DNA from 4 places in the Dermacoccus sp. Ellin185 genome. Region 1 is predicted to be linked to each of the others. Evidence: riboswitches for the same ligand, from Rfam matches in the RefSeq annotation. Region 1 holds a riboswitch; each other region holds the start of a gene.
What was found. A riboswitch is a leader RNA that binds a small molecule or an ion and turns the genes downstream of it on or off. The one in region 1 is predicted to bind S-adenosylmethionine.

Region 2: linked by a shared signal. The riboswitch ahead of HMPREF0321_RS10635 (aminotransferase class V-fold PLP-dependent enzyme) and the one ahead of HMPREF0321_RS12930 (TauD/TfdA family dioxygenase) in region 1 are both predicted to bind S-adenosylmethionine.
Region 3: linked by a shared signal. The riboswitch ahead of HMPREF0321_RS03215 (MetQ/NlpA family ABC transporter substrate-binding protein) and the one ahead of HMPREF0321_RS12930 (TauD/TfdA family dioxygenase) in region 1 are both predicted to bind S-adenosylmethionine.
Region 4: linked by a shared signal. The riboswitch ahead of HMPREF0321_RS11515 (homoserine O-acetyltransferase) and the one ahead of HMPREF0321_RS12930 (TauD/TfdA family dioxygenase) in region 1 are both predicted to bind S-adenosylmethionine.

What each region holds. Positions count from the first base shown of each region.
Region 1 covers NZ_AEIQ01000115.1:101,273-106,305, reverse strand. Annotated here, with positions in the region: gene HMPREF0321_RS17155 (FAD-binding oxidoreductase) at 1-218, shown strand, start outside; gene HMPREF0321_RS12935 (cyclopropane-fatty-acyl-phospholipid synthase family protein) at 215-1,531, shown strand; SAM riboswitch class IV at 1,783-1,911, shown strand; gene HMPREF0321_RS12930 (TauD/TfdA family dioxygenase) at 1,922-2,875, shown strand; gene HMPREF0321_RS12925 (GNAT family N-acetyltransferase) at 3,079-3,651, shown strand; gene HMPREF0321_RS12920 (carbon starvation CstA family protein) at 3,905-5,033, shown strand, end outside.
Region 2 covers NZ_AEIQ01000095.1:61-5,093, forward strand. Annotated here, with positions in the region: partial or broken gene HMPREF0321_RS10625 (DNA translocase FtsK 4TM domain-containing protein) at 1-851, opposite strand, end outside; gene HMPREF0321_RS10630 (hypothetical protein) at 922-1,122, shown strand; SAM riboswitch class IV at 1,430-1,544, shown strand; gene HMPREF0321_RS10635 (aminotransferase class V-fold PLP-dependent enzyme) at 1,588-3,153, shown strand; gene HMPREF0321_RS10640 (ribonuclease J) at 3,436-5,033, opposite strand, start outside.
Region 3 covers NZ_AEIQ01000043.1:35,222-40,254, reverse strand. Annotated here, with positions in the region: gene HMPREF0321_RS03225 (methionine ABC transporter permease) at 89-757, opposite strand; gene HMPREF0321_RS03220 (methionine ABC transporter ATP-binding protein) at 754-1,827, opposite strand; gene HMPREF0321_RS03215 (MetQ/NlpA family ABC transporter substrate-binding protein) at 1,824-2,831, opposite strand; SAM riboswitch class IV at 3,003-3,114, opposite strand; partial or broken gene HMPREF0321_RS15330 (neutral/alkaline non-lysosomal ceramidase C-terminal domain-containing protein) at 3,327-3,708, shown strand; gene msrA (peptide-methionine (S)-S-oxide reductase MsrA) at 3,776-4,423, opposite strand; gene HMPREF0321_RS03200 (GNAT family N-acetyltransferase) at 4,578-5,033, shown strand, end outside.
Region 4 covers NZ_AEIQ01000099.1:84,968-90,000, reverse strand. Annotated here, with positions in the region: gene HMPREF0321_RS11535 (HIT family protein) at 1-242, shown strand, start outside; gene HMPREF0321_RS11530 (PAC2 family protein) at 316-1,245, shown strand; gene HMPREF0321_RS11525 (EcsC family protein) at 1,373-2,059, shown strand; gene HMPREF0321_RS11520 (hypothetical protein) at 2,332-3,270, shown strand; SAM riboswitch class IV at 3,360-3,468, shown strand; gene HMPREF0321_RS11515 (homoserine O-acetyltransferase) at 3,503-4,675, shown strand; gene HMPREF0321_RS11510 (universal stress protein) at 4,745-5,033, shown strand, end outside.

The sequences.
Region 1 (5,033 bases):
CCATCACCCCCGGGCGGTCTGACGGCGACGTCAACCGCGACATCGAGGCCGTGCTGCCGACGATGCACGGCCACAAGTCGCTCTATTCCGACGTCTACTACGACGCCGAGACGTTCGAAGCGCTGTACGGCGCAGCCGAATACCGCCGCATGAAGACGAAGTACGACCCGCAGGGCCGCCTTCTTGAGTTCGCTGACAAGATGAGGACGCACGCATGAGCCAGACCACGACCGCCACCCCCCTCGTCGCCCAGGCCGTCCAGGCCGTGTTGGAGGAGCCGTTGCCCTTCCGCATCACGGCGTACGACGGCACCGACATCGGCCCGCGTGACAGCGACATCGCCGTGCGTGTCGAGAGCGAGGAGGGGCTGCGCTACCTCCTCAGCGCCCCTGGCGATCTCGGCCTCGCCCGCGCCTATCTGACGGGCACGCTGACCGGCACCGGTTTCCACCCTGGTGACCCCTACGAGGTGTTCAGCCGCATCAAGCGTGACGTGCGCACGAAGCAGCTGACGCCGAAGGGCGTTGCGTCGGCGCTCGCGCCCGTCGTCAAACAGCTGGGGCCGAAGGCGTTCGTCCACCCGCCGCTGCCCGAGGTCGAGAACGAGCCCCGCTGGAAGCGCCACCTCGCCAAGGTGAACCCGGTGGGCCGCGCCGCCGACTCGATCAAGCACCACTACGACGTCTCGAACGCGTTCTACGAGAAGGTGCTCGGTGAGTCGATGGCCTACACGTGCGCCGTGTTCGACACGCTGGACGACACCCTCGAGGAAGCGCAGGAGCGCAAGTTCGCCCTCGTCGCCGACAAGCTCGACCTGCAGCCCGGCCAACGGCTGCTCGACGTCGGCTGCGGCTGGGGCGGCATGGCGATGCACGCCGCTCGCGAGCGCGGCGTCCACGTCATAGGCGTCACCCTGAGCAAGGAACAGGCCGAGTGGGGTCAGCGCGCCGTGCGTGAGGCGGGCCTCGAGGGCCTCGTCGAGATCCGCCACGGCGACTACCGCGACGTCACCGAGACGGGCTTCGACGCCGTCAGCTCGATCGGCCTCACGGAGCACATCGGCGTGAAGAACTACGCCAACTACTTCTCGTTCCTGCACTCGAAGCTGCGCGACGGTGGCCGCCTGCTCAACCACTGCATCACGCGTCGCGACGACTCGGCATCGGCCAAGCCGGAGCCGTTCACCGATCGCTATGTCTTCCCCGACGGCGAGCTCGCCTCGCCGGGGCGGCTCATCAGTGGGTGCCACGACGCCGGTTTCGAGGTTCAGCATGACGAGAACCTGCGCCTGTCGTACGCCCTGACGCTGCGCGACTGGTGCCGCAACCTCGAGGCGAACTGGGATTTCTGCGTCGCCGAGGCGGGCCTGCCGACCGCGCAGGTGTGGGGCATCTACATGGCCGGTTCACGCCTCGGGTTCGAGGAGGGCTGGCTGCACCTGCACCAGGTGCTCGCCACGAAGACGACCGACAACGGCGACAACGGCGGCTACCCGCTGGGCTCGCACTGGGCGTCGCGTCGGCAGGGTTGACCTGTTGCGCGCACGGTGACGGCCGACGACCTCGACGAGGTCGTCGGCCGCTGTCGTGTGCCGGGCATCGCCCCGGGCCAGCGACGGCGGGTGAGATGGCGGATCGCGAGCACTGACTCGCCCCGTAGCAGCCGTGTCGTGATGCCGCGCACGGTGCCGGGCGTGGTTGGAACCCGAAGGCGCGTCCGGTGCCCGGGCAGCCCCTTTGCATAACTCGCTATTTTGAATAGGTGAGTGCTACGTTATGCGTGGGTCACGAGCCCCGGCGCGAAGTCTCGGCTGGCCGGGCGGCAACCCCCATGCGAACGCACACGGTGCGCCGGGGTGCCCCGAGTAACGACCCGGCCGCCCGTCGACCGACGCGGCGGCAAGCGCAACGAAGGGTCTGCCATGACACTCCTCGACACCACGCCCGACACGAACGTCGACTCCGCGAGCGGCGCAGCGGCGCGCCACGGCGGCACCGTCGCGACGCCCGGGCTGCGCATCGAACGCCTCGGCCCGGCGTTCGGCGCAATCGTCCACGGCGTCGACCTCGCGCAGGTCGACGACGCGATAGCGTTCGACCTGCGCCGCGCGCTGCTCGCGCACAAGGTGCTCTTCTTCCGCGGTCAGGACGCGTTCGACGACGACGCGCAGGTGCGCCTCGGCAACCTGCTCGGTGAGCTGACGGCGGGTCACCCCGTCGCGAGCACGCACGAGCGCAAGGAGATCTACTCGATCGACTCCTCCGACCCCGAGTTCTCGTTCTCCGACGAGTGGCACACGGACGTCACGTTCATGAAGGAGCCGCCGGCCATCAGCATCCTGCGCGCCGTGACGCTGCCCGACTACGGCGGCGACACCTCCTGGGCCGACGCTCAGGCGGCGTACGACTCGCTGTCGAAGCCGTTCCGCGGCCTCGTCGACCAGCTCATCGCCGCCCACGACGGCAACCGCGAATGGGGCGCGTACCTGCGCAAGCATGGTGGGCAGGAATGGAACGGCAAGGTCGTCACCGAGCTGCCCGTCGTCGAGCACCCCGTCGTGCGCGTCCATCCCGAGACGGGACGGCGTGGGCTGTTCGTCAACCCCGGTTTCACCTCCCACGTCGTCGGCGTGTCGCAGGCCGAGTCGCGGGCGATCCTCGACGCGCTGTATGCGCACCTGACGCAGCCCGAGCACACGATCCGTCACCGCTGGGCGCCCGGCGACGTCGGCATCTGGGACAACCGTGCGACGTCGCACTACGCCAACCGCGACTACGTCGACGCCAACCTCGGCCCGCGCGCCATGAGGCGTGTGACGGTCGGGGGCGACAAGCCCGTCGGCGTCAACGGGCTGACGGGTGGCGCGGCCGCCTGACGGTGCGAACTGACATGACGCGGTGCGGGTCTCTGGGGCCCGCACCACGTCGTCATGTACCCCACTGCGATTTTCGTCCCCCTTCGCGAATCCCGTCCACATCGGCGAATCCTGTCCCCATCGGCGGTTTGCGTGCACATTCGTCCAGCCGGCCGTCGGGAAAATCAGTCGCCGGGGGCGTCGCACGGTGATGGAATGACGGGATGCTGACGCTCATCAGGCCCGACGCCGCTCGCTACGACGACTGGAGGGGCGCGTTCGACGAGTTCGGCGCGTCGCCGAAGGACGGCACGGGCTATCGTCGCGACGACATCGTCGACACGTCGCGCGCCGGGTTCGACGCCTACCTCGCCGATCGTGCGCGCCAGGGCGATACGACCGTCCCGCCGCCTGAGGGATTCGTGCACTGCAGCTATTTCTGGGTGTTGGACGGCCCGCGGGCGGGGGAGGGCGACATCGTCGGATTTCTGGCCCTGCGTCACACCCTCACCGAGGTGCTCTATGAGGCGATCGGTCACATCGGCTACTCGGTGCGTCCCAGCGCTCGTGGGCGGGGCGTCGCCAAGGGCGCGTTGATGCTCGGTCTCGACGAGGCGCGGGCGCTCGGCATCGAGCAGGTGCTGGTGTGCTGCAGCACCGAGAATCCGGCGTCACGCGCCGTCATCGAGAAGTGCGGCGGGCAGTTCGAGGACGTCCGCTCCCACCCCGCGTTTCCGGGCGAGACGCGTCGCTACTGGTTCGGCTCGCCGCCGTGGCCGCAGGGCCCGACGGCCTGACGGCGCCTACGTCGGCTGCGAATGTGACCGAGAATCGCAGACGGGGGCAGGAACCGCAGAAGGGCACGGTGTAGGGCGGCCCGGCCGAACCCCAATCTCCATCCGAGCCCGGCCCCCAACCCATCCGCCGACGTCGTGACCGGGATGTGATTTTCTCGGTCCGCGAGTAGAGACTCCGTACCCACGGGTAGACCCCTAGTGTGGCCTTACTCACAGCGGCCGTCATGGCCACCAGCACTACCAGGAGGTCACCGTGGCGGCGTCACGTCTCGACACCCTCGACCGCGATCCGGGGTTGCCCCCCGTCGCGGTCGAACCCCCTCGCACCATCACCGGGCGGCAGAAGATCATGATCGCCGTCGCGGCGATCGTCGCCGCCATCGGCTGGACGATGGTCGCCTTCGTCCGCGGTGAGCACGTCAACGCCATCTGGTTCGTGTTCGCGGCCGTCGGCAGCTACGTCATCGGCTACATGCTCTACAGCCGTCTCATCGCGTACAAGGTCGTGCAGCCGCGCGACGACATCGCGACGCCGGCGGAGCAGTTCGAGAACGGCCAGGACTACATGCCGACGGACCGTCGCGTCCTGTTCGGCCACCACTTCGCCGCCATCGCCGGCGCCGGCCCCCTCGTCGGCCCCGTGCTCGCCGCGCAGATGGGTTACCTGCCGGGCACGATGTGGATCATCTTCGGCGTCATCTTCGCGGGCGCCGTGCAGGACTACATGGTGCTCGCCATCTCGACGCGCCGTGGCGGCCGCAGCATCGGCCAGATGGCGCGCGACACGCTCGGCCCCGTCGGTGGTTGGGCGGCGATGCTCGCCGTCATGACGATCATGGTCATCCTCATCGCGGTGCTCGGCCTCGTCGTCGTCAACGCGCTCGCCGAGTCGCCGTGGGGTGTGTTCTCGATCGCGATGACGATCCCGATCGCCCTGTTCATGGGCTGCTACCTGCGCTTCCTGCGTCCGGGGTCGGTCACCGAGGTGTCGCTCATCGGGGTCGCGCTCCTGCTGCTCGCGATCGTCTCCGGCGGCTGGGTCGCCGAGACGGCCTGGGGCAAGGACATGTTCACGCTGTCTCCGACGGCGCTCGCCTGGTGCCTCATCGTCTACGGGTTCGCCGCGGCCGTCCTGCCGGTCTGGCTGCTGCTCGCGCCGCGTGACTATCTGTCGACGTTCATGAAGGTCGGCACGATCGTCCTGCTCGCGCTCGGCATCATCACCGCGCGTCCGGCGATCGACATCCCCGCGATCACGTCGTTCGGCAAGCACGGCAACGGTCCCGTCTTCGCGGGTTCGCTGTTCCCGTTCCTGTTCATCACGATCGCGTGCGGCGCGTTGTCCGGCTTCCACGCGCTCATCTCGTCGGGCACGACGCCGA
Region 2 (5,033 bases), on a different contig from region 1:
GTCTGATCGACGCCCGCCGGGGCGCCGTCGATCGTGTCGATGTCGTAGATCTGCTGCTCACCGCGACGGCGGTTGAGCGGGTTGCGTGATGTGCCACGGCCCTTGCCGCGCGGTCCCTTGCCGACGACCTCGGCGGCCTGCTCGTAGGGCTCATCGCCGCGCCGGGCGTCGTCACCCGCGCCGCGACGCGAGCCGCCCCGCGCGCGGTTGCCGATGTCGGCGCCGTGCAGGTCGTCGGCGACGGCGTCACGCTGAAGCAGCTCGCCCTCGTCGTCGCGTTCATCGAGGGGGTGGCCGAAGATCTGCGCCTCGACCTCGCGGATGCGCTGCGGGATGCGATTGACGGGCGTGCGCGTCAGCACGAGGAAACCGAAGAACGACACGAGCGCGAGGATGATGCCCGCGCCCCACACCGTGAGCGCGGCAGACAGCGGCCCTCCCGTGATGACGCCGAGGATGCCGCCTGCGCCGCGCACCGCGGTCGAATCCCCTGTCGACGGACGCCCGCCGACGAGGTGGGCGATCCCCGTCGAGCCGAGCGCGAGGATCGTCAGCCCGATCGTCATGCGGTTGGTCGGCTGGTGCCCCCGCGGGTGGCGGAACATGTGGATGGCCATGCCGGTGAGGACGACGGGCAGGACGTAGGCGATGACGCCGAACGTGCCGGCCGCGACGGCGTGGACGACGTCCCCGAACATGCCGGGCAGCCCCCACCACTCCCGCGCAGCGACGACGATGCCGAGGGCGAGGAGGGCGAAACCGAGCCCGTCGCGACGGTGTTCGGGTTCGAGGTCAGAAGCGGCGGCGCCGACGCGGCGGACGGTGCCGCCGGCGACGTGCGAAACACCCATCCACGCGCCACGAGCAGCGCGACCGGACGCGGAGGGACGCGCTTCAGCAGCCCCTCGCGACGAGCCGGTCTTGCGCGCGGGTGCATTCTTCGTCGTGCCGCCCGAACGTGGTGCGCTCGACTTCGGCGGGGTCGTGCGGGCGCGCGTCGTCGAGGCCGCAGATGCGCCGGCCGGGCGCGAGCTCTTGGCGCGCGGCTGCGAAGAGGCCTTCTTCGCGACGAGGACGCTGTCGTTCGCTGGTCTGTTTCGGGTCGCCACCCCGCAAGGCTAGTGGGGGTTCCGGCCGTTTTCGCGGACCCACGCCGTGACACGGGTCCAATGGTGACGGCGGGTCGGCTCGACACCTTCGAATCCGCGTCCCGACGCGCTGGCGCGTTGACGCGCTCGCATCCGACAGCGCCCTGACCCGTGTCGGAGGCGCCGCCAGCTGCCCGGGGGACCACGGGCATCCCCACCGCGAGACGCCGACTCTTGCGCGCGGCGCTCGCCATCCGCGATCCCACAGGTGATCTCACGATGCGAACCTCTGGCCGCACGTCGGTGGACGCGGCGGAGGGCCGGGTGCGAGCGTTCACGTAGGTCATGAGTTCCAGCGCACAGCCCCGGCTTGCTGGACGGCAACCCTCCACCGCGGTGGGGTGCTCCGGGTGACGACCTGGCCGCCACCAGCACCGGTGTCGGCAAGCGCGGGCCGAGCCATCTGGCGACGGCGAGGCCCCTGATTCGAGGAGCCTCGATGCCCCGTTCTGCCATTCTCTCGATCCTTGACTCCGACGCGCGCCGCCACGCTGCGAGCCACACGACCCGCCCCGCTCACGCCGTAACCCCCGGGACTCCCGTCGCGGACCCCGAGCGTCACCACACCCAGCCCGCGCACCCCGGCGGGTCCCGTCGCGAGACGCCCACGGCTACCTATCATCGCGCGGACGCGCCGCAGCAGGCCAATGCCGCCCTGGCCACGATCGGCGCCGATCTCGGCGTCGCGACGCTCGACGGGCGCGTCGTCGAGCACGCGAACTTCGACCACGGCGCGACGGCTCCCGCGCTGCAGGCCGCCGCGCGGGCCGTCGACACGACCCTGCGCACGTACGGTTCGGTGCATCGCGGTGCGGGACGGGCGTCGCAGCTGACGACCCGGTGGTACGAGGAGGCTCGGCAGGAGGTCGCCGCGTTCGTCGGCGCGCGCGAGGACGACGTCACCGTCTTCACGCGCAACACCTCGGACGCGCTCAACCTGTTGGCCCACTGTCTGCCGCAACAGACGCAGGTCTTCGTGTTCCGCTCGATGCACCACGCGGCGCTGCTGCCGTGGGCGGACGAGCGGACGACGCGGCTGCCGATCCCTCACTCTCACGCCGAGGCTGAGGGCTACCTCGACGTCGCTCTGGCGGAATTCCGCGCCCACAACGATGCTCCCGTGTTGGTCCTCATCACCGGCGCCTGCAACGTGACGGGCGAGGTGTGGCCCATCGAGCGCCTCGCCGCCGTCGCCCGCCGGCATGAGGCGCGGACGGCTCTCGACGCCGCGCAGCTCGCCCCGCACCGCCGCGTCGACATCGACGCCTGGGGCATCGACTACGTCGCTCTGTCCGGCCACAAGGCCTACGCGCCGTACGGTTCAGGAGCCCTCGTCGGGCGCCGCGACTGGCTCGACACCGCCCCTCCGTACTTCCGCGCCGGCGGCGCGAGCCACCGCGTCAGCGGAGATGCGTCAGGCGCCGGCGACGTCGCCTGGGCGCCCGCGCCCGCACGCCACGAGGGCGGCACCCCGAACGCGGTCGGGGCCATCGCGCTCGCGGCCGCAGCCTCGACGCTGTCCGCGCAGCGCGGCGAAGCCGAGGCGCGCGAGGAGAAGATCCACGCCATCGTCCGCGACGGTCTCGCCTCGATCGACGGCGTGAGGATCGTCGAACTCTTCGACGAGCAGAATGCCGCGGACGCTCACCTCGACGATGGCGCGCCAAGGCGGAATGCGAGCGACAACGTCGGCGTCACGACGTTCACCGTCGCCGGGTACGACCCGACGCTCGTCGCTCAGGTGCTCGCAGACGAGCACGGCATCGCTGTGCGCGACGGGCGATTCTGCGCTCACCTGCTCTGCGACGCGCGCCTCGGCGAGGGCGCGACGGCAGTGCGCGCCTCGATCGGTCTCGCAACGACGACAGAGCACGCACGACGCCTCGTCGACGCCGTGCGTGCTCTCGTCACCCATGGGCCCGCCTTCGACTACACCCACACCCCGGGCCTCGGGTGGAGCCCCGTCACCGACCGACGAGACCTCTCAGAGCCCCGCCCCTGGTGAGGAGAACGAGTGGCGGTGGGCCCCAGCGAGGGGCTCACCGCCGCATTTCGTCAGATACGGGATGCCGACGCGGTGGCTCCTGTCGAAGGGTCCGCTCGCGCGCTGATGCGAGTTTTTGACCACGCTCAATAGCAAACCTCGAAGTCTATTTCGAATCCGGTTGCACCCCAACGGATGAAGGGTGCGACGCGTCACAGGGTCGCACCCTTCATTCATCCGAGATGGACAGTCAGAGGCGATCTCAGCCGCCTCGCACAACCCCCTGACATACCCCCCGAGGTCTCAGGCGTCGATGACCACCGGGATGATCATCGGTCGGCGGCGCAGCTTACCGCCGACGAAACCGCCGACTGCGCGGCGGATGACCTGCTGCAGTTGGCGACTGTCCTTGACACCCTTGTTGCGCGCCTCGAGCAGCGCCTGCTCGATCTTCGGCCGGACGCGGTCGAACACCTCGTCGCCCTCGGCGAAGCCGCGCGTGCGGATGTCGGGGCCGGCGAGGATCGCGCCCGTCTTCGCGTCGCGCACGACGATGACGGTGACGAAGCCCTCGTCACGCAGGATGCGACGGTCCTTGAGCATGTCCTCGTCGGTCGTACCGACGAGCGAACCGTCGACGTAGACGTACCCGACCGGCACCGCGCCCGTGATGGCAGCCTTGCCGTTGACGAGGTCGACGACGACGCCGTTCTCCGCGAGCAGCACCTGGTCGCTCGGCACACCCGTCGCGGCGGCGAGCTTGCCGTTGGCGACGAGGTGACGCCACTCGCCGTGGATCGGCATGACGTTCTTCGGCTTGACGACGTTGTAGCAGTACAGCAGCTCGCCGGCGGAGGCGTGGCCCGAGACGTGCACCATCGCGTTGCCCTTGTGCACGACATTGGCGCCGAGACGCATGAGGCCGTTGATGAGGCCGTAGACGGCGTTCTCGTTGCCCGGGATGAGCGAGCTCGCCATGAGGATGGTGTCGCCCTCCCCCACGTCGATACGGTGGTCGCGGTTCGCCATGCGCGCGAGCGCCGCCATCGGCTCACCCTGCGAGCCGGTGCAGATGAGCACCTGCTTGTCCTCGGGCATCTGCTCGAGCTTCTTGATGTCGACGAGCACGTTGTCGGGCACCTTCAGGTAGCCGAGGTCGGCGGCGATCGTCATGTTGCGCACCATCGAGCGCCCGACCATCGCGACCTTGCGCCCGTGGGCCTCGGCGGCGTCGAGCACCTGCTGCACGCGGTGCACGTGCGAGGAGAAGCAGGCGACGATGATGCGTCGCTCCGCCTTCTCGAAGACGCGCTCGATCGCGGGCGTGATGTCCTTCTCCGGCGTCGTGAAGCCGGGCACCTCGGCGTTCGTCGAGTCGGTGAGGAACAGGTCGACGCCCTCCTCACCGAGCCGCGCGAACGCGCGCAGGTCGGTGATGCGGCCGTCGAGCGGAAGCTGGTCCATCTTGAAGTCGCCGGTGCACAGCAGGTTGCCTGCGGGCGTGCGGACGAAGACGGCGAGCGCGTCGGGGATCGAGTGGTTGACGGCGACGAACTCGCAGTCGAACGGGCCGATCTTCTCGAGCTGGCCCTCCTTCACCGCCATCGTGTACGGGCGGATGCGGTGCTCCTTGAGCTTCGCCTCGATGAGCGCGAGCGTCAGCGTCGAGCCGATGAGCGGGATGTCGTTCTTCATGCGCAGCAGGTACGGCACCGCGCCGATGTGGTCCTCGTGACCGTGCGTCAAAACGATGGCCTCGATGTCGTCGAGGCGATCCTTGAGGTAGTCGAAGTCGGGCAGGATGAGATCGACGCCCGGGTGATCCTCGGGGAAGAGGACACCACAGTCGATGATGAGCAGGCGTCCGCCGTACTCGACGACCGTCATGTTGCGGCCGACCT
Region 3 (5,033 bases), on a different contig from region 1:
CGCGTCCTGACGGCGAAGGGCCGCGATCATCCTCTTCGGATTCTCGCGGCCCTTCGTCATGCTCGCGCCGAGCAGCGCGGAGGGTGTCTCAGTGACGCAGCGCCTTGCGGGCCAGAGCGTTGCCGATGAACTGGGCGATCTGAACGAAGACGATGATGACGACGACGGCGGCCCACGTCACGGCCCAGTCGTAGCGGCGGTAACCGTAGGACAGGGCGAAGTCACCGATGCCGCCGCCGCCCATGGCGCCGACGACGGCCGTCATGTCGATGACCGCGACGAGCGCGAACGTGTAGCCGAGGATCAGCGGCGCCAGCGCCTCGGGGATGAGCACGGTGCGGATGATGCGCCACGGACTCGCCCCCATCGCTTGCGCCGCCTCGATGACGCCGGGGTCGACGCTCACGAGGTTCTGCTCGACGATGCGGCTGATGCCGAAGGTCGAGGCGATCGTCAGCGGGAAGATCATCGACTTCGCACCGATCGTCGAGCCCGTGACGGCGAGCGTCAGCGGCCCGAGAGCGGCGGCGAAGATGATGAACGGGATCGGTCGGATGATGTTGACGAGAACGTTGAGCACCGTGTGCAGAACTCGGTTCTCGAGGATGCCGCCGCGTCGTGTGGTGTTGAGCAGCACGCCGAGGGCGAGGCCGAGCAGGCCGCCCATGATGATCGTCGCGCCGACCATGAGCAGCGTCTCGCCCACCGCGGTGACGATCGTGGGGCGCAGCGCCTCCCAATCGGTTGCGGGCATCATGCGGCGACCTCCTCGACGTCGGCGGCGAGACGCAGTTCGTCGAGCACGGTGGTGACGGCGGCGTCGTCGCCGCGCAGGGCGAGCGTCAACGTCGTCAGGGTGTCGTCCTTGAGCGGTGTGAGGCCGCCGTGCACGATCTCCGGTTCGACGCCGTGTGCGGACATGCCGGCCAGGACACGGCCGAACTCGCGCGGGTCGTGAACCGTCAGCGTCGCGAGGCGCCCGTCGTGGGCAGCGCGCAGCCGGGCGCTCTCGCGTGCGTCGGGCACGTTGCGCAGGGTGGCGTCGACGAGGCGGCGCGTCGCGTCCGCCTTCGGCGCGCCGAGGACGTCGACGGTGCGCCCGGACTCGACGATGCGGCCGGCCTCGAGGACGACGACGGCGTCGGCGAGTTCACGCACGACGTCCATCTCGTGGGTGATGACGACGATCGTCACGCCGAGCTCGTCGTTGACGCGGCGCAGCAGCGCGAGGACGTCCTTCGTCGTGTCGGGGTCGAGCGCGGACGTGGACTCGTCGGCGAGCAGGATCTCCGGGTTCGTCGCGAGCGCACGGGCGATGCCGACGCGCTGCTTCTGCCCGCCGGAGAGCTCGTCGGGGTAGGCCCACGCCTTCTCGGTGAGCCCGACGAAGCTGAGCAGCTCGGTGATGCGCGCCTCCTGGCGCGCCTTGTCCCAGTCGGCGACCTCGAGGGGGTAGGCGACGTTGGCGTACACCGTGCGCGAGCGGATGAGGTTGAACTGCTGGAACACCATGCCGATGCGACCGCGCAGCTCGCGCACCTGCTTCGCGGACAGCGACGCGAGGTCGACGCCGTCGATCTCGACGTGGCCGCGCGTCGGCGTCTCCAGGCCGTTGATGAGACGGACGAGGGTGCTCTTGCCGGCGCCGGAGAAACCGATGACGGCGACGATGCGTCCGCGCTCCACCTGCGTCGTGATGCCGTCGAGAGCCGTCACCTGGTTCTTGCCGCGGGTGAACGTCTTGCCGACATCGTGGAAGGCGACGGCGGGCGGGGTGTCACTCGCCGGCGCGGCGGCCTTCGTCAGTGTGGGGGAGGGGCCCGTCACTTCGATCCCTTCGCCTTGATCTGGGCCTCGAGCTTCGCGAGGATGCCCTGCACGTCGGAGGCGGAGTTGTTCACGAGGACGCTCGTGCCCTTCGTGCGCTCCTCGATGAGCTTCTCGACGCTCGGGTCGTGGTAGGCCTTGACGAACTTGGCGTAGTCGGCGTTGTCCTTGTCCGCGGCGCGCGCGACGACGACGTTGATGTACGGCTTCGACGAGGCCGCATGCGGGTCGTCCTTGAACAGGGCCTTGCTCGGGTCGAGCTTCGCATCCGCGGCGAAGTTGTTGTTGACGATCGCGCCGTCGACGGACGGCAGCGCAGCGGCGGTCTGCTCGGCGTTGACCGCTGTGACGGTGACCTTCGAGGCGCCGGCGTCGATGTCGGCCGGGGTCGACAGCGAGGTGCCACCACCCTTGAGCTTCAGCAGTCCGGCGCTCTGCAGCAGCAGCAAGGCGCGTGCCTGGTTCGTCGGATCGTTGGGGATGGCGATCTTGCCGCCCTGGGGGAACTGGCCGACGCTCGTGTGCTTCTTCGAGTACAGCGCCAGCGGGACGATGTACGTCGCCCCGATGGGCGTGAGGTTCTGCTTCGCCTTGGTGTTGTAGTCGGCGAGGAATTGCAGGTGCTGGAACTGGTTGAGGTCGACCTGGCCCTCGGAGAGCGCGGGGTTGGCCTGGGTGTAATCAGAGAAGTTGACCGGCTCGATGTCGAGGCCGTACTTGTCCTTGCCCACCTTGACGAGCTGGTTCCAGTACGGGTCCGACGCCTCCGTCGTGCCCACCTTGAGGTGGGTCAGCTTGTCGTCACTGCTCCCGCCGAACACCTTGGCCCCGATGCCGGCGGCCAGCGCGACGACGAGGACGCCTGCGCCGATCGCGACGTACTTGCCGGTGTTGTTCTTCGGTTTCGGGGGCAGGGCGCTCGCGCCGTTCTCGGCGCTCGTGGCGTCATGCGTGGACGAGGCGGGCGTCGAGGTCTCGTCGGCGGGGGTGTGCTTGTCGGTCATGATCTCTCCTGGTGAGGCGGCAAGGATGCGAATGCGCGGAGCTGGCGCGGGTGCGCGGAGTCAGCGTGAAGGCGGGGGCGCCGGGGTGGGGCGCGGTGTCGTGCGGGGCATGCCTTTCGGGGCCTGGGCAGCGCAACGGAAGGCTCACGAGGATGCCGTCACGTTGGGTGCCGAGCGTGCTTGCCGCGTGGTCGACGCGGCCGGGTCATCACCTGGAGCACCCCGCCACGCGTGTGAGGGTTGCCGTCCGACCAGCCAGGGCTTTGCATCGGATCTCTTGACCAGCAGCGAGATTAGAGCCGCGCACGACAAAGCGTCAAGTTGTGGCACTGGAGATGAGACGTGGGCGAACATTGTGACGTGCGACATCCGGGGTGGCTGATGCGGCGTCTTTCGCCGTCGAGGCTCGGGTGAGTGATTTCTTCACACCGCTTGGACGATCGTCTAGGTGGGTGATGAGTGTGACGTCGGTCACGCGCCGAGGGCCCCGGCGTCGTGTTCGACGACGCCCCACCCGGGCAGCACTTCGGTGGCGTCCTGACCCAGCCGGACGCCACGTGCTCGGCTGGTTCGAGCGTGCGGGCGGTCTTCCGCGGCGGCCACCCGAAGAATGACTTCCGCACGAGGGGCACGTTCGTCAAGGTGCAGCGTCAGGTCGGCTCGTCGTGGGTCGACGTCCGACGACCACGACTGGGACACCTCGTACGTCTGGTCGCGCGAGGGCGTCTCGTACTCGCGATGCACCGTGGAGTGGCGCATACGTCGCGGCACGCCCGCGGGCACGTATCGCCTCGTGCAGCAGGGCAACTGGAAGAACGGGTGCAACGGCAAGGTCAGTGCCCATACCGGAACGAGCCGGGCCTTCCAGGTGCGCTGAGACGGCCGGTGCGCCGCGGTGGCCGGTTGATTGGCCGCCGGCTCAGCGGCCGCCGTGCATGTCGTCGTCAGCGTGGCGGGAGGACGTCCGTCTGCGCGGGCAGGTCGGCGACGCCGACGGGGCACGTGACGCCCTTGAAGCCGTGGTTGCAGTAGCCGCCCGGGTGCTTGGACAGGTACTGCTGGTGGTACAGCTCCGCCGGCCAGAAGGGGCCCGCCTCGTCGGCCGGGCGCATCTCGGTCGTGATGGCGCCGCGGCCCGCGTCGTCGAGTGCCTCCTGGAAGAGCGCGGACGTCTCGCGGGCAGCGCGCTCCTGCTGCGGCGTCGTCCAGTAGATCGCCGAGCGGTACTGCGTGCCGACGTCGTTGCCCTGCCGGTTCGCGGTCGTCGGGTCGTGGTTCTCCCAGAACGCCTTGAGAAGCTCGCGTTCGGACACGCGCGACGGGTCGTAGGCCACCATGACCGTCTCGGTGTGGCCCGTGCCGCCGCCACAGACGTCCTCGTACGTCGGCTCGGTGGCGTGGCCGCCCATGTACCCGACGGCCGTGGTGACGACGCCCGGAATCTTCCAGAAGATGCGTTCGGCGCCCCAGAAGCAGCCCATCGCGACGTACAGGGTCGCCGAGCCGTCGGGCAGTTCGGAGAACATCGGCACGTCGAGGACGTCGTGCAGGTCGCTCGCCTCGGGCGTTCGGGTGTGCTTTCGAGTGAACATGAGGTGCCTTTCCTTCGGGTTCCGAGACAACACCGCCGGCGGTCGAGGCATTCCGGCCCGAGCCTCCGCCGGCATGAACGGGTTGTCGCGCGATCCAGGCGGACGCGCCGAAAAACCGGTTGCGTACGCAGCTGGTGCTGAGTGCAATGTCGCCATGCGCATTCGTCAGATCGGCCCGTCCGACCCGCTGTTCGACACCTGGGCGCAGGTCTTCATGACGGTGGGCCACGAGCAGTGGGGCAAGCACACGACCGCCTACCCCGCCGACGAGCTGCGCGCCATGTGGGGCAAGGAATCCGAGACGCGTCATGCGTTCGTCGCCGTCGAGGGGGAAGCCTCATACGACGACGACGCCGTTGGGGGAGCAGCCGACATCCAGGATGATGGCGTGGACACAGCGGCTGGCGTCGTCGGTGCCGCCGAGCTCGTCCTGCCGCGCCGCGACAACACCCACCTCGCGTTTCTCCACCTCGACGTGCTGGCTCCCGCGCGACGACGGGGTGTCGGCTCGGCGCTGCTCTCAGCCGCGGAGGAGATCATGCAGGACGAGGGACGTACGACGGTCCTCGTCGAGACGCAGACGCCCGTCGGCCAGCCTGACGCCGGGGGC
Region 4 (5,033 bases), on a different contig from region 1:
GTCAGGCGCAGCAGCGCGCGTGGCAGGCGCAGCGCGTCGGCCTGCTCGTCGAGGGGTACGAGGTGCCGCACCTGCACCTGCACGTGTGGCCGACGCAGAGCCCGGCCGAGTTCGACCCGCACGCCGTCACGCGCGGCCAGGACCAGCAGATCCTCGCCGAGAATGCCGAGGCGCTGCGGGCGCAGTTGCGCACCGACGGTCATGCCGAGACCGTTCCGGACGCCGCGTCGCCGCAGACCTGAGTGGCCGCGGCGTGGGGGAATCATCCCCGCGCGCGGGGCGTTGAACGGTGAGCACCTGACGAAGGAGTACGACGTGCTTGATCCCACGCAACTGTTCCGCATCGAGACCGACACCCCGCTCGCCGAGCAGAGCGCCTCGACCCTCGTGGTCTCGCTGGGCGGTTTCATCGACGCGGGCAACACACAGAAGTTGATGACGGCGCACATGCTGGGCACGCTTGAGCACACGGTCGTCGCGTCGTTCGACGTCGACCAGTTGCTCGACTACCGCGGTCGCCGCCCGATGATGACGTTCGATCGCGACCGCTACAGCGAGTACGACGACCCGGCTCTCGTGCTGTACCGCCTCGTCGACGCCGAAGGCACGCCGTTCCTGCTGCTCGCCGGCCCCGAGCCCGACTACCAGTGGGAGCGCGTCAGCGAGGCCGTCCGCATCCTCGCGGCGAACCTCGGCGTCTCGCTCATGGTGAGCGCGCACGGCATCCCGATGGCGGTGCCGCACACGCGCCCGGTCGGTTTCACGCGTTTCGCCTCCGATCAGCGTCTGCTGACGGAGAACGAGCCGCTCTTCGGCAACGTCCAGGTGCCCTCGAGTGCCGAAGGGCTCATGCACATCCGGCTCGCCGAGGCGGGCATGGACACCGCAGGTTTCGCGATCCACGTGCCGCACTACCTCACGCAGGTCGAGTTCGCGGACGCCGCGCTCGCCGCGCTCGAGGCCGTCTGCGGGCTGACGGGGCTGGCGATCCCCGCTCAGGAGCTCGCCGCGATCGCCGGGCTGCATCGCGCCGACATCGCCAAGCAGATCAGCGAGAACGACGAGGTCACCGAGGTCGTCGAGGGCCTCGAGCGGCAGTACGACGCCTTCACCGAGGGTCGTCGTCGACGCTCGCTCCTCGCCGCCGAGATGAACGACCTGCCGAGCGCAGACGAGATCGGCGCCGAGCTGGAGCAGTTCCTGCGCGCCGAGGGAGAGGATCCGGGCACCAAGGGCTCGTTGTGAGCCCGCGAGCGCTTCTCGCCGGCCGTCGGTCTGAGCCGACGGCCACGCGGGCTTCGCAACGCTCGCCTGGCTGCGGCCACCCCTGCGGTGGCTTGCCGGGCCCCCGCCAACTTGGGAGGATCACCTCATGTTCGGATTCGGTCAAGACAAGAAGGCTCCTGCAGCCCCCGAGAAATCGTCGGGCATGCTCGACTCGACGGCCAACACCCTGGCGCAGCACCTCATCTCGGTGGGCATCGGGGGCGTGGCGACGTTCAAGTCGGCCCGCGCCGTCGCCGACGAGGCGATGAAGAAGGCGGGCTCCAAGGAAGCGGCGATGGACGACGTCGTCGCATCACACACGAAGCTCGCGGGCGCGAACGGCTTCCTCACCAACCTCGGCGGTTTCGTCACGCTCCCCGTGGCACTGCCCGCGAACGTCATCGGTTTCTACACCGTCGCGACGCGCATGGTCGCGGCAATCGCCGCCATCAACGGTCACGACGTCGACGACCCAGCCGTGCGCTCGGCGATCCTGCTCGACCTCATCGGTGCGGACGCGACGCAGGTCCTCAAGGGCCTCGGCCCGATGACGGGTGGCGTCGCGACGAACGTCGCCACGCGCAAGCTGCCGCCGGCGGCGCTCGCCGTCGTGAACAAGTCAGTTGCGTTCCGTCTCGGCTCGCAGGTGGGGCGTCGCTTCCTCACGCGCATTCCGCGCCTCATCCCCGTGGCGGGCGGCTTCATCGGTGGCGGCCTCGATGTCGTCCTCATCCGCAAGATCGCCCAGTCGGCGCGTCGCGACTTCGTCGCGCAGATCCCGCCGTCAGCCTGACGTCGCCCTGATTCCACCCCGAACGCCACTCGTCTTCGACGGGTGGCGTTCGGCGTGTCCGGGCCGGTTCGGCGATGTGTCGTCCGTGCGCATCAACGGGCTTCCGGGCGACGATCTGACGGGCCCCGAACCCCCGCCTGGCCTTGCTCGAACGGCCCACTCACCCACAGGTGTGACGGCTACGGCCCGTTTCGCGGCCCGCAGGATGCCTCGTCCACAGGTTTGTGGCTCGTGGTCAGCGCGCGGGTGGCGTCATGGGTTTCGCTGGGGGCATGAAGACAACAACACGACTCAAGGGCCTCAGCGCCCTGGTGGCAGCCCTTCCCGATCTCGTCGGCTCCGAGAGGGCGGGCGCCGTCATCGTCCTGTTCGAACGTGACGGTGCGCTCGCGGGGGTGCTCGGCTGGGCGGACGATGCGTGCGACGGGGAGACGGCGCACATGCTCGACGTCGTCGCTGAGCGGCGCGCGACGATGGGTGCGCAGGCCGCCATCGCCATCGCCTATCGCTGCGAGCCGGGCCGCGTCGACATCGCGGCCCTCGCGAAACGCATCGAGCGCCGCGTGCCGCTGCACCACGTCCTCGGTGCCAGCGACGAGCACTGGTGGGCCATCGAATGCGAGCTCGGCTGCTGTGACGGCGCGATCCACGAGATCCCGTCCCTGTCAGAGCAGACCCGCGAGCAGCTTCGCGACGTCCGCCGCGGCGGCGAGGCCATGGCCGCCACCGCGCGCCCCGTTCCCAGCGTCGTCGACGTCCGAGCCGCCTGGGCACGGTTGTGCGACGTCCCCGACACCGCGTCGGGCACCCGGCGACGCTCCCGCAGCGCCGACCTGCAGGTGCTCGCCGACGCTGTCGTCGACGGCCCGACGCGCGATGAGATCCTCCTGTGCGTCGCACCCGAACTGTTTCGTCTGCTGAGCCCGGGCACGCCGCTCGGCGAGCCTGGCCCGCTGATGACGAGCGCGTGCCTGCGAACTTGGCTGCCGCTCGTGCCGCGCCACGGCCGCGCCGCGTGGAAGGCCCTCGAGGCCGCCGCGACCTGGCGCGAAGGCGACCTGCGGGGAGCCGGTGCGTGCGCCGCGGCGTCGCTGCGCATCGGGCGGACGTCATTGGGGCAACTGCTGCGCGACATCACAGGCACGGGGTTGTCGTACGAGCAGGCCGTCGGTGCGCTCCACACGAAGGCTCGGCAGAGTTCCGTCGCCTGACGAGCGTGCCGGTTGTGGGAGCGCGCCACATCGTGGACGTCGCCGCGCGGGCGATGGAAGCCGCGGGCAGGGCCGCCTACTCTGTCGCAGGTCAAGAGTTTCAGCGACACAAGCCCCGGCTTGCTGAGCGGCAACCCTCCCTCGCGGCGGGGTGCCCCGGGTGACGACAGGGCCGCCCGTGGGCGGCAAGCGCGAGAGGTGGGTTGCGACCCACCTCGGAATCGAGGACGTCATGGTTTCGCACCGTCGCCTCGCCGTGGCCGACCCCGCGGCGCCCCTCACCGACGACGGGTTCAACCCGCACGCACGTGCCGTCCACATCGGCACCCTGACGCTGGAGAACGGCGCCGCCCTGCCCGACGTCGTCATGACGTACGAGTGCTGGGGCGAGCTGAACGACGACGCGAGCAACGCCGTCCTCGTCGAGCACGCCCTGACCGGAGACTCGCACGTCGTCGGGCCGGTCGGCCCCGGGCAGCCGACGGCGGGGTGGTGGCCTGGTCTCATCGGCCCCGGCGCGCCCCTCGACACCGACGAGCTGTTCGTCGTGGCGATCAACGTGCTCGGCGGCTGTCGCGGCAGCACGGGCCCCATGTCGCTCGCACCAGACGGCCGGGTGTGGGGCGGGCGCTTCCCACACGTCAGCGTCAGGGATCAGGCGCGCGCCGAGGCGCGGGTCGCCGACGCTCTCGGCATCGCGCGCTTCCACACCGTCATCGGCGGCTCCTTCGGCGGGATGCGCGCCGCGGAGTGGGTGGCGACCTTCCCGCATCGGGTGCAGCGCGCCCTCGTCGTCGCGAGCTGCGCGGCGGCGGGCGCCGACCAGATCGCGTGGGGGCACACGCAGGTGCGGGCAATCGAAGCTGACCCGGATTTCCGGGGTGGCGGCTACCTCGAGCAGGGCGTCTTCCCGACGTCGGGGCTCGGGCTCGCCCGCCAGATCGCGCACACCTCCTACCGCAGCGCGCACGAGTTGCAGGAGCGGTTCGGACGCGAGTCGCAGGGAGCGGACCGCACGCTCGACGGCGGCCTGTTCGCCGTCGAGAGCTATCTCGAGCACCACGCCGCGAAACTCGTCGCGCGGTTCGACGCCATGAGTTATGTGCGGCTCACGCAGGCGATGGCGACGCACGACGTCGGCCGCGGCCGCGGCGGCATCGAGCCTGCGCTTCGGGTGTTCGGGGGTGAGCTCGTCGTCGCCGCGGTCGACTCCGATCGGCTGTTCCCGGTCAGTGCCTCCGCCGACATCGTCCGGGCTCACGGGCGCGGACGGCTGCGTCTCATCCACTCGCCGCACGGTCACGACGGTTTCCTCATCGAAGCCGACCAGATCGCGGCGCTCGTGCGCGAGGTCATCGCCCGGCCGCTCACGGCCGAGGCGGGCCGCGTCCGTCCCGTGGCGTGACGGCGGACGCTCGCGGCACCTCGGGTAGCGTGTGAGCCGATCGCCACAGTCGCAGAACAGGGGTTGCGCATGTCCGTCGTCGTCAGTTTCGCTCCGGGCCCGGAGGGTGAGGCCGCGGTGGCCGAGGCCGTGCGTCAGTCGAGTGTGCTGGGGCGCCCGCTCGTACTCGTCTCGACCGTCCCGAGCGACGACGCGCGCGCTGCCGCGCAGGAGAGTGCGGACGCGGTCGGCGGCCGCGTCGTGCAGGTGGAGGAGGGCCAGGACGCGGTCGAGGTGATCCTCGACGAGGTGGCCGAACTCGACCCGGCGCTGCTCGTCATCGGGCTGCGTCGCCGCACGCCCGTCGGCAAGCTGATCC